DNA from 3 places in the Alteromonas gilva genome. Region 2 is predicted to be linked to each of the others. Evidence: predicted binding sites of a transcription regulator. Region 2 holds the regulator's gene; each other region holds the start of a gene.
The links. Region 2 encodes FliA, which starts transcription of late flagellar genes. Its sites were predicted from a motif close to CTAAAGNTNNNNNNNNNNNNGCCGATA; they were not measured.

Region 1: the regulator FliA is predicted to act here: its motif matches at 867-893, upstream of OIK42_RS03190 (DUF4402 domain-containing protein).
Region 3: the regulator FliA is predicted to act here: its motif matches at 968-994, upstream of OIK42_RS16365 (DUF5610 domain-containing protein).

What each region holds. Positions count from the first base shown of each region.
Region 1 is NZ_JAQQXP010000001.1:717,965-720,239, forward strand. Features, by position in the region: gene OIK42_RS03185 (sensor domain-containing diguanylate cyclase) at 1-51, opposite strand, end outside; gene OIK42_RS03190 (DUF4402 domain-containing protein) at 971-1,591, shown strand; gene OIK42_RS03195 (hypothetical protein) at 1,809-2,132, shown strand; gene OIK42_RS03200 (fimbrial biogenesis chaperone) at 2,142-2,275, shown strand, end outside.
Region 2 is NZ_JAQQXP010000001.1:1,584,623-1,586,897, forward strand. Features, by position in the region: gene OIK42_RS06970 (MinD/ParA family ATP-binding protein) at 1-720, shown strand, start outside; gene OIK42_RS06975 (RNA polymerase sigma factor FliA) at 722-1,450, shown strand; gene cheY (chemotaxis response regulator CheY) at 1,495-1,878, shown strand; gene OIK42_RS06985 (protein phosphatase CheZ) at 1,914-2,275, shown strand, end outside.
Region 3 is NZ_JAQQXP010000002.1:621,316-623,590, reverse strand. Features, by position in the region: gene OIK42_RS16365 (DUF5610 domain-containing protein) at 1-938, opposite strand, end outside; gene trmA (tRNA (uridine(54)-C5)-methyltransferase TrmA) at 1,154-2,245, shown strand; gene fabR (HTH-type transcriptional repressor FabR) at 2,249-2,275, opposite strand, start outside.

The DNA of each region.
Region 1 (2,275 bases), 870 kb from region 2:
AGTGAGTAGACTAACTCCTAAAAATTGAGGGAGTCCGTATCTTTTATTCATTACCCGCTCTGTTGTTGCCCGTGCCTGTTTCACATCACATCTTAAATAGTAGCTAAATAATCACCTTAGTCAGTTAAAAAATGAAATGTTGCTCAAGTTTAACGCCCAGTTGCGGTGAAGCGCTGCATTATCTGCAAACAATGCCAGAAGCTATTGGTCACAGTACCCGCACCAACAGCTTAGTGTGGCGGTCGCAGATGATATAGACGGTAACTCGCTCCGACAATTACCCAAAAGTTTAAAAAACGAGCATTAGTAAAATGTTTCGATTTGATACGCCGTTCCCGGCAATTTGAAACCATGGCTGGATGTAAAGGCGACACCGGCAGGATCAGTAAAAAGCATATAACGATCGATACAAAGTTATAGATCGTTATACTCATCAACCACAAAATTCCCGCCTGCAACATTAAATAACTGATGCCTGATTGACGATGAAACGACGAAACGCTTGCTCAGGGAGCGTATAGCAAATGTCACTGATGGCAACGGCTCAAGCCATGTGATCATGCGCTGGTTAGCGCAATACGTTTGATGTGGTGTTCGACAATACGCTTAGGCTCAGGGAATATTGTCAATGCTTCTCGTCATCGTTTGGCAACACGTTTTAATATAATAACAATGTCAACCTTTTTTTTTAGGCTACACTTTTTTTGAGATGTCTACATTATGCCGCAGTATTTACCTTTTGGCCGAGTTGAGCAAATATTAACCGTTGTTGGTTACAGGTGATTTTAACTGATTACCGCCCGTATTTGAATTCGGCGACGAAATGTAAGATTCGCGCGGAAAAGCTATAAAAATCAAATTTATGGCTAAAGATTCGGCGCGGCATGCCGATACAGACTCCGGCGCTGGGAGTTATCCACATATAAAAGATAACTAAAAAGCGTTGTTTATTACCTAATTAGGATTTCATATGAAAACTTTTAATAAAAATTTATCGGTAATTGGTACCGCGTTAATTGCTACCCTGGCCGGTTCAGCTTCTGCAGAAACTGTAACTGTACCCGTTACGTTAACGGTCGATAATACCATTGCGTTTACCCAAACCGGTACTCTTGATTTTGGTACCCTTCGCGCCACTGCCGATGGCTCAGCAGCTGTAAATTGTGTTGGTTTAACCATGCCGGCAAACCCTGCTTCTGCTCTAAACGCAACGCTTGGAACCGCGGGTTCAACGGCGTGTACTGCCACAGGTACCGCGGTTATCCAAAACGTTGGCGGCACGCCTACGCGTCCTGAGTTCGCAGTAGCCGGTCTGGCACCATTTACCGTGCTTACTTTAACGTTGCCAACAACGGCAGATTTGGCCCTTAACCCGGCTCCGGCAGGCGCGCCAATCTTCAGGTTACTTGATTTTACCGCGTATCAGTCTTCAGGCACGCCGGGCGCAGTAACCACCACTGTGACTGCTGATAATGTGGGTGATATTGCCTTTACCGTTGGCGCAACGATCATTACCGATCCGACTACCGCCAGCCTTCAATACGAAAACACCTCTTATACTGGTGATTTTGACGTAACTGTAAGTTACTAATTACTAAATTCATGAAAATTCAGGCTAAACGATGTATGCTTAAAGCATTCCTTGTTTGGCCTGTTATTTTATGTGGTTAATTAACAATCGCAGTTGCTGTATATGCTTACTAGGGTTGTTTTCATGCTTTTCTGTGAAAGGCGAGCTATTAACCGACAGCCCTTTTAGTTTTGGTAGAATAGCCGTTACGAATAACAGCTCCGTGAGTAGTGTGCAAATGTCGCGGACAGGCCGGGCAAGTGCAACAAATAGTATTTACATTTTAGAGCTGGGAACCCCCGGCGTATATTCTCTTACCGATCTGCCTCCGTATACGGTCATTAATCTGACTGCCAATGTGCCCGCATATTCTTCTTCAACAATTCCTGGTACACAGCAGTTTGTTTTACGCGCCGTTGACATGCCCGCGTCGGTGAATGCCGGACCGGCAGGTATCGCACAATTTTCTATTGGTGGTGTTCTTGAAACCTCGGGTTTGGGAGGCACGTATATTAGTCCTGCGTCCTACAACATCGACCTGGCAATTGACATAAGTTACTGAAGGTACAAAATGAAAAAAACAATAACCCTTCCTTTTATTATCGTAGTCTTATTGCTCGCTACGTTTAATGCAGCCGCAAATTTATTAATATATCCGGTGCGCGTTTCGTTTGACGAGAATGAGCGTACTGCAGAGTTATCGCT
Region 2 (2,275 bases):
AAACGGGTCATGGTTCTGGATGCCGACCTTGGCCTGGCCAACGTCGATGTGATGCTCGGGTTACGGGTAGAGAAGAATTTGTCTCACGTATTGTCCGGAGAATGTACCTTAGATGAAGTACTGGTTACCGGCCCTCATGGCATAAAAATCGCGCCGGCAACATCAGGCAGTCAGTCTATGACTGAGCTGTCAGCCACTGAGCATGCAGGGCTTATCAGAGCCTTTAGTGAATTGCGCTCACAGATTGATGTGCTGATTGTAGACACCGCCGCCGGCATATCCGATATGGTCCTGAGTTTCTCTCGTGCAGCGCAGGATATTATGGTGGTGGTTTGTGACGAACCGACCTCGCTGACCGATGCCTACGCGTTAATCAAAATTCTAAACCGTGATTACGGTATTTTCCGTTTCAAAATCGTTGCGAATATGGTGCGGGATGTCCGCGAAGGTCAGGAATTATTTAGTAAATTATCAAAAGTTACCGGGCGTTTTCTGGATGTCGCGCTAGAATTAGTGGCGACGGTACCGTTCGATGAAAATATTCGCCGCGCGGTGCGCAAACAAACGGCAATTGTGGACGCTTTTCCAACGTCGCCGGCAGCGAAAGCAATCGACCAATTGGCAACCAAAGCGATAAGCTGGCCAATTCCGGCGCAACCAGGTGGGCATCTGGAGTTTTTCGTCGAGCAATTAATCGCTCCAAAGGTGTCAGGGAGTTAGGGTGAATAGCAGAGCTGCAGCGTATAAACAGCAATCAGATAAAGCGCAGCTGGTAGAGCGTCATGCTTCTTTAGTTAAACGCATTGCTTACCATCTTATGGCGCGGCTTCCGGCCAGTGTTATTGTAGATGACCTGATTCAGGCTGGCATGATTGGTTTGCTGGAGGCAGCCAAAAACTTTGATGGCAGCAAAGGCGCGAGCTTTGAAACCTTTGCCGGCATCCGTATTCGTGGCGCCATGCTCGATGAGATCCGCAAAGGTGACTGGACTCCGCGGTCAGTGCATCGCAATGGCCGGGCAATTTCTGAGGCGATCGCCCAGGTAGAATCTGAGACTGGCCGTGATGCGCGTGATGTTGATATCGCGGCACGTTTGAATGTATCGCTCACCGAATATCATCAAATGTTGTCTGAGGTAAATGCCGGTAAGCTGGTCGGTATTGAAGATTTGGGAGTGTCGGAAGACATTATCGCCACGGAAGAATCCCGTGGCGCGGACTCCCCGTTAGAAGATTTAATGCAAGGTTCGTTTCAAAAAGCGCTTGCGCATGCTATTACTACGTTACCAGAGCGTGAAGCGATTGTTTTATCCCTGTATTATGATGAAGAATTGAACCTGCGGGAAATCGGCGAGGTTCTCGAGGTAAGCGAGTCAAGGGTCAGTCAAATACACAGCCAGGCAATGCTAAAACTTAAAGTTCGTATGCGGTCATGGCAGACTGGTGAGTAACCTTAACTATACTAACAATATGACTATCCTCACTGGAGGCAATTTTGGATAAGAATATGAAAATTCTCGTAGTAGACGATTTTTCTACCATGAGACGTATTATCAAAAACTTACTCAAAGATTTGGGCTTCTCAAATATTCAAGAAGCCGATGATGGCAGCACCGCATTGCCGATGCTGCAACAAGGAGATTTTGATTTTGTAGTAACGGACTGGAACATGCCGGGCATGCAAGGTATCGATCTATTGCGTGCTATTCGTGCCGATGACAAATTAAAGCATCTTCCTGTGTTAATGGTGACGGCTGAGGCAAAGAAAGAGCAAATTGTTGCTGCCGCTCAGGCTGGCGTAAACGGCTATGTTGTTAAGCCTTTCACAGCAGCTACATTAAAAGAAAAACTAGATAAGATATTCGAACGTTTAGGTTAATTCAGTTAAGTGTTTAACCGCCTGAGGACAACTGGATGACTGAAAAAAAGAAAGTCCCCATGACTCTGGACGAAGCAAAGCAGTTGGTTACCTTTTTAGAAAATGGTGACGATGAATCGGCTAACGCCCTGCTGGATGCTGTCGCGATGAAAGAGTCCGTAGAACTATTTGCAGAAGTGGGCAAGCTTACCCGTCAGCTTCACGACTCGTTGAACAACTTTCAATTGGACGAACGCATAGCCGGTCTGGCTAACGAAGAAATTCCCGATGCACAGACACGATTGACCTACGTTATTGAAGAAACTGAAAAAGCAGCTAATACTACAATGGATGCTGTAGAAAGCAGTATGCCGATTGTTGAAACCATGAAAGGTCAACTCGACAGTGTGATGCCTGA
Region 3 (2,275 bases), on a different contig from region 2:
GCCTTATCCAGAGCCTTGTCAAGGTCGCCATCAAAGAACGACTTACTGACATCGGTAATTTGCTTCAGCAGGTCGCTGATGGCGGTGAGCTCCTGTTTGTCCAGTTCGCCTTTAACCGAAAAACTCAAGCCCCGGTATTCAAAGTACTCCATGCTGGCAGATGTCTGAGTTTGCGCAACAGGTGCACTGTTATTGCCATCATTATTGCCTTCAGAATTTGCATAGTACGTATTTTGCTGGCTAACGCTGTATCGCAGTTGGCGTGACTGGCCAAAGTTAATTTCTACCTCGTCACCGTCTTTGGTCCGGATACGCAAACCCGCTTGTTGGGATTCGCCCAACGCGCCACTGAGTGTTGCGCCATTAATGGCAGTATCGCGAAACGGCGACAACACTTCGTCTTCGAGCTTATTGATGCCCGTACCAATGGCTTCTCTGCTATTACGGATGCCATCACTGATTTCGGGATTCATAAACCCAGCCAGATCTTTTTCGGCCATGGCAATGCCTTTAGCAACTCCCGAGCGAGCCTGACCGAGCAAATCAGTCAGGGTTGCTTCGTCGGCGCCGCTTTTGGCTGCACCACGCACCACCCCGCCGACAAACTTTAATACGTTGCTTGCGACCTTTTCAAAATCAAAACCCAATTTCTCTTCGCTTGGCGTGTCATATTGAGCGTTATTATAACGGCGCTCATTAATGACGACCTGCTGCTCAAACGAACTGACCAGTAATGAGCTTGCAACCCGGCTCTGCGATACAGACACCTGACTGGCAGGTTGGTCTGCAACAACCTTTGTATTGCTGAGTTGACTATTTTGCTGAAACTCACGCGCCTGGCGTAAGCCCTCTTGTTGAAGCTGCTTTTTAAGCGCCACGTCTGGTTTTTCAACCGTCGTTTGAGCACCCTTAGCCGCTGGAATCGATTCCACAGTCATAATTTAATCCTCTCTCACCTCATTAACTGTATCGGCAGAAAGTTGAGATAGTTTAATTTTAATACAAAATGAATAAACCGGCGTTGGTATCCAGCCTTTATTTACCCGTGTAGCATTATTGAAAAGCACGGAATAACATGCTTTGTGCGGATTGGAAGTTGCCTTAAAACCCACTACAATGCCGCTCGATTTGCGGGATGGAAGATAAAATGAACATAACAGCACCCTCTGAGGCCGATTATCAGCAAGAGCTCAGTGCCAAAACCACACGCCTGAGCCAGTTACTATTACCCTTCTATACGCGTGATATTGACGTATATCGCTCGGCAATTAAGCATTACAGAATGCGCGCTGAATTTCGTGTCTGGCATGATGGTGATGATCTCTATTACATAATGTTTGATAAGGAAACTAAAACCCCCTACCGGGTAGATGAATTTCCTGCCGCATCGAAAACCATCAATGCATTAATGAAAACGCTCATAGACCACGTCAGGGATAATCAGGTTTTACGTAAAAAATTGTTCCAGGTTGATTTTCTGAGTGGTTTGTCTGAAGAGTGTGTGATCAGCTTACTGTATCACCGTCCTCTGGACGAGGAATGGCAGGTGGCCGCCACACAATTGCGAGAGCTTCTGGGCCGCGAATTTAACGTAAGCATTATTGGCCGTGCCCGGAAGCAAAAAGAAATTATTGGTCACGATTACATTATTGAGCAACTGCCGGTAGACGGTAAAACCTACCAGTTCAAACATATCGAAAATAGTTTTACGCAACCGAATGCGGTGGTAAATACCCATATGATTGAATGGGCAATTGCGCAAAGTCAGCCATTGCAGGGTGATTTGCTGGAACTGTATTGTGGCGCGGGCAATTTTTCTATTCCGCTGGCTGCGCACTTTGAACATGTGGTGGGCACCGAAATCGCCAAACCTTCGGTGGAAGCGGCACAATTTAACATCCGGGTAAATGATATAAAAAATGTTCAGATTGCCAGGCTTTCGAGTGAGGAATTTGTCGAAGCGCTGGAAGGCAAGCGCACCTTTGAACGCCTGAAAAACATTTCTCTGGACGATAAACAGTTTAATACTGTGTTGGTAGACCCGCCACGCGCTGGTCTCGATCCCGCGACCACCGCAATGATAAGCCGTTTCGAACACATTCTTTATATCTCCTGTAACCCGTCAACCCTGGCAGCAAACCTTGAAACCTTATCGGCCACTCATGAGGTAGAAAGTGTCGCCCTGTTTGATCAATTCCCTTTTACCGACCATATCGAAACAGGGGTCAGGCTAAAGCGGCGTTAATGATTAGACGCCGGGGGTGTCTGGCAATGA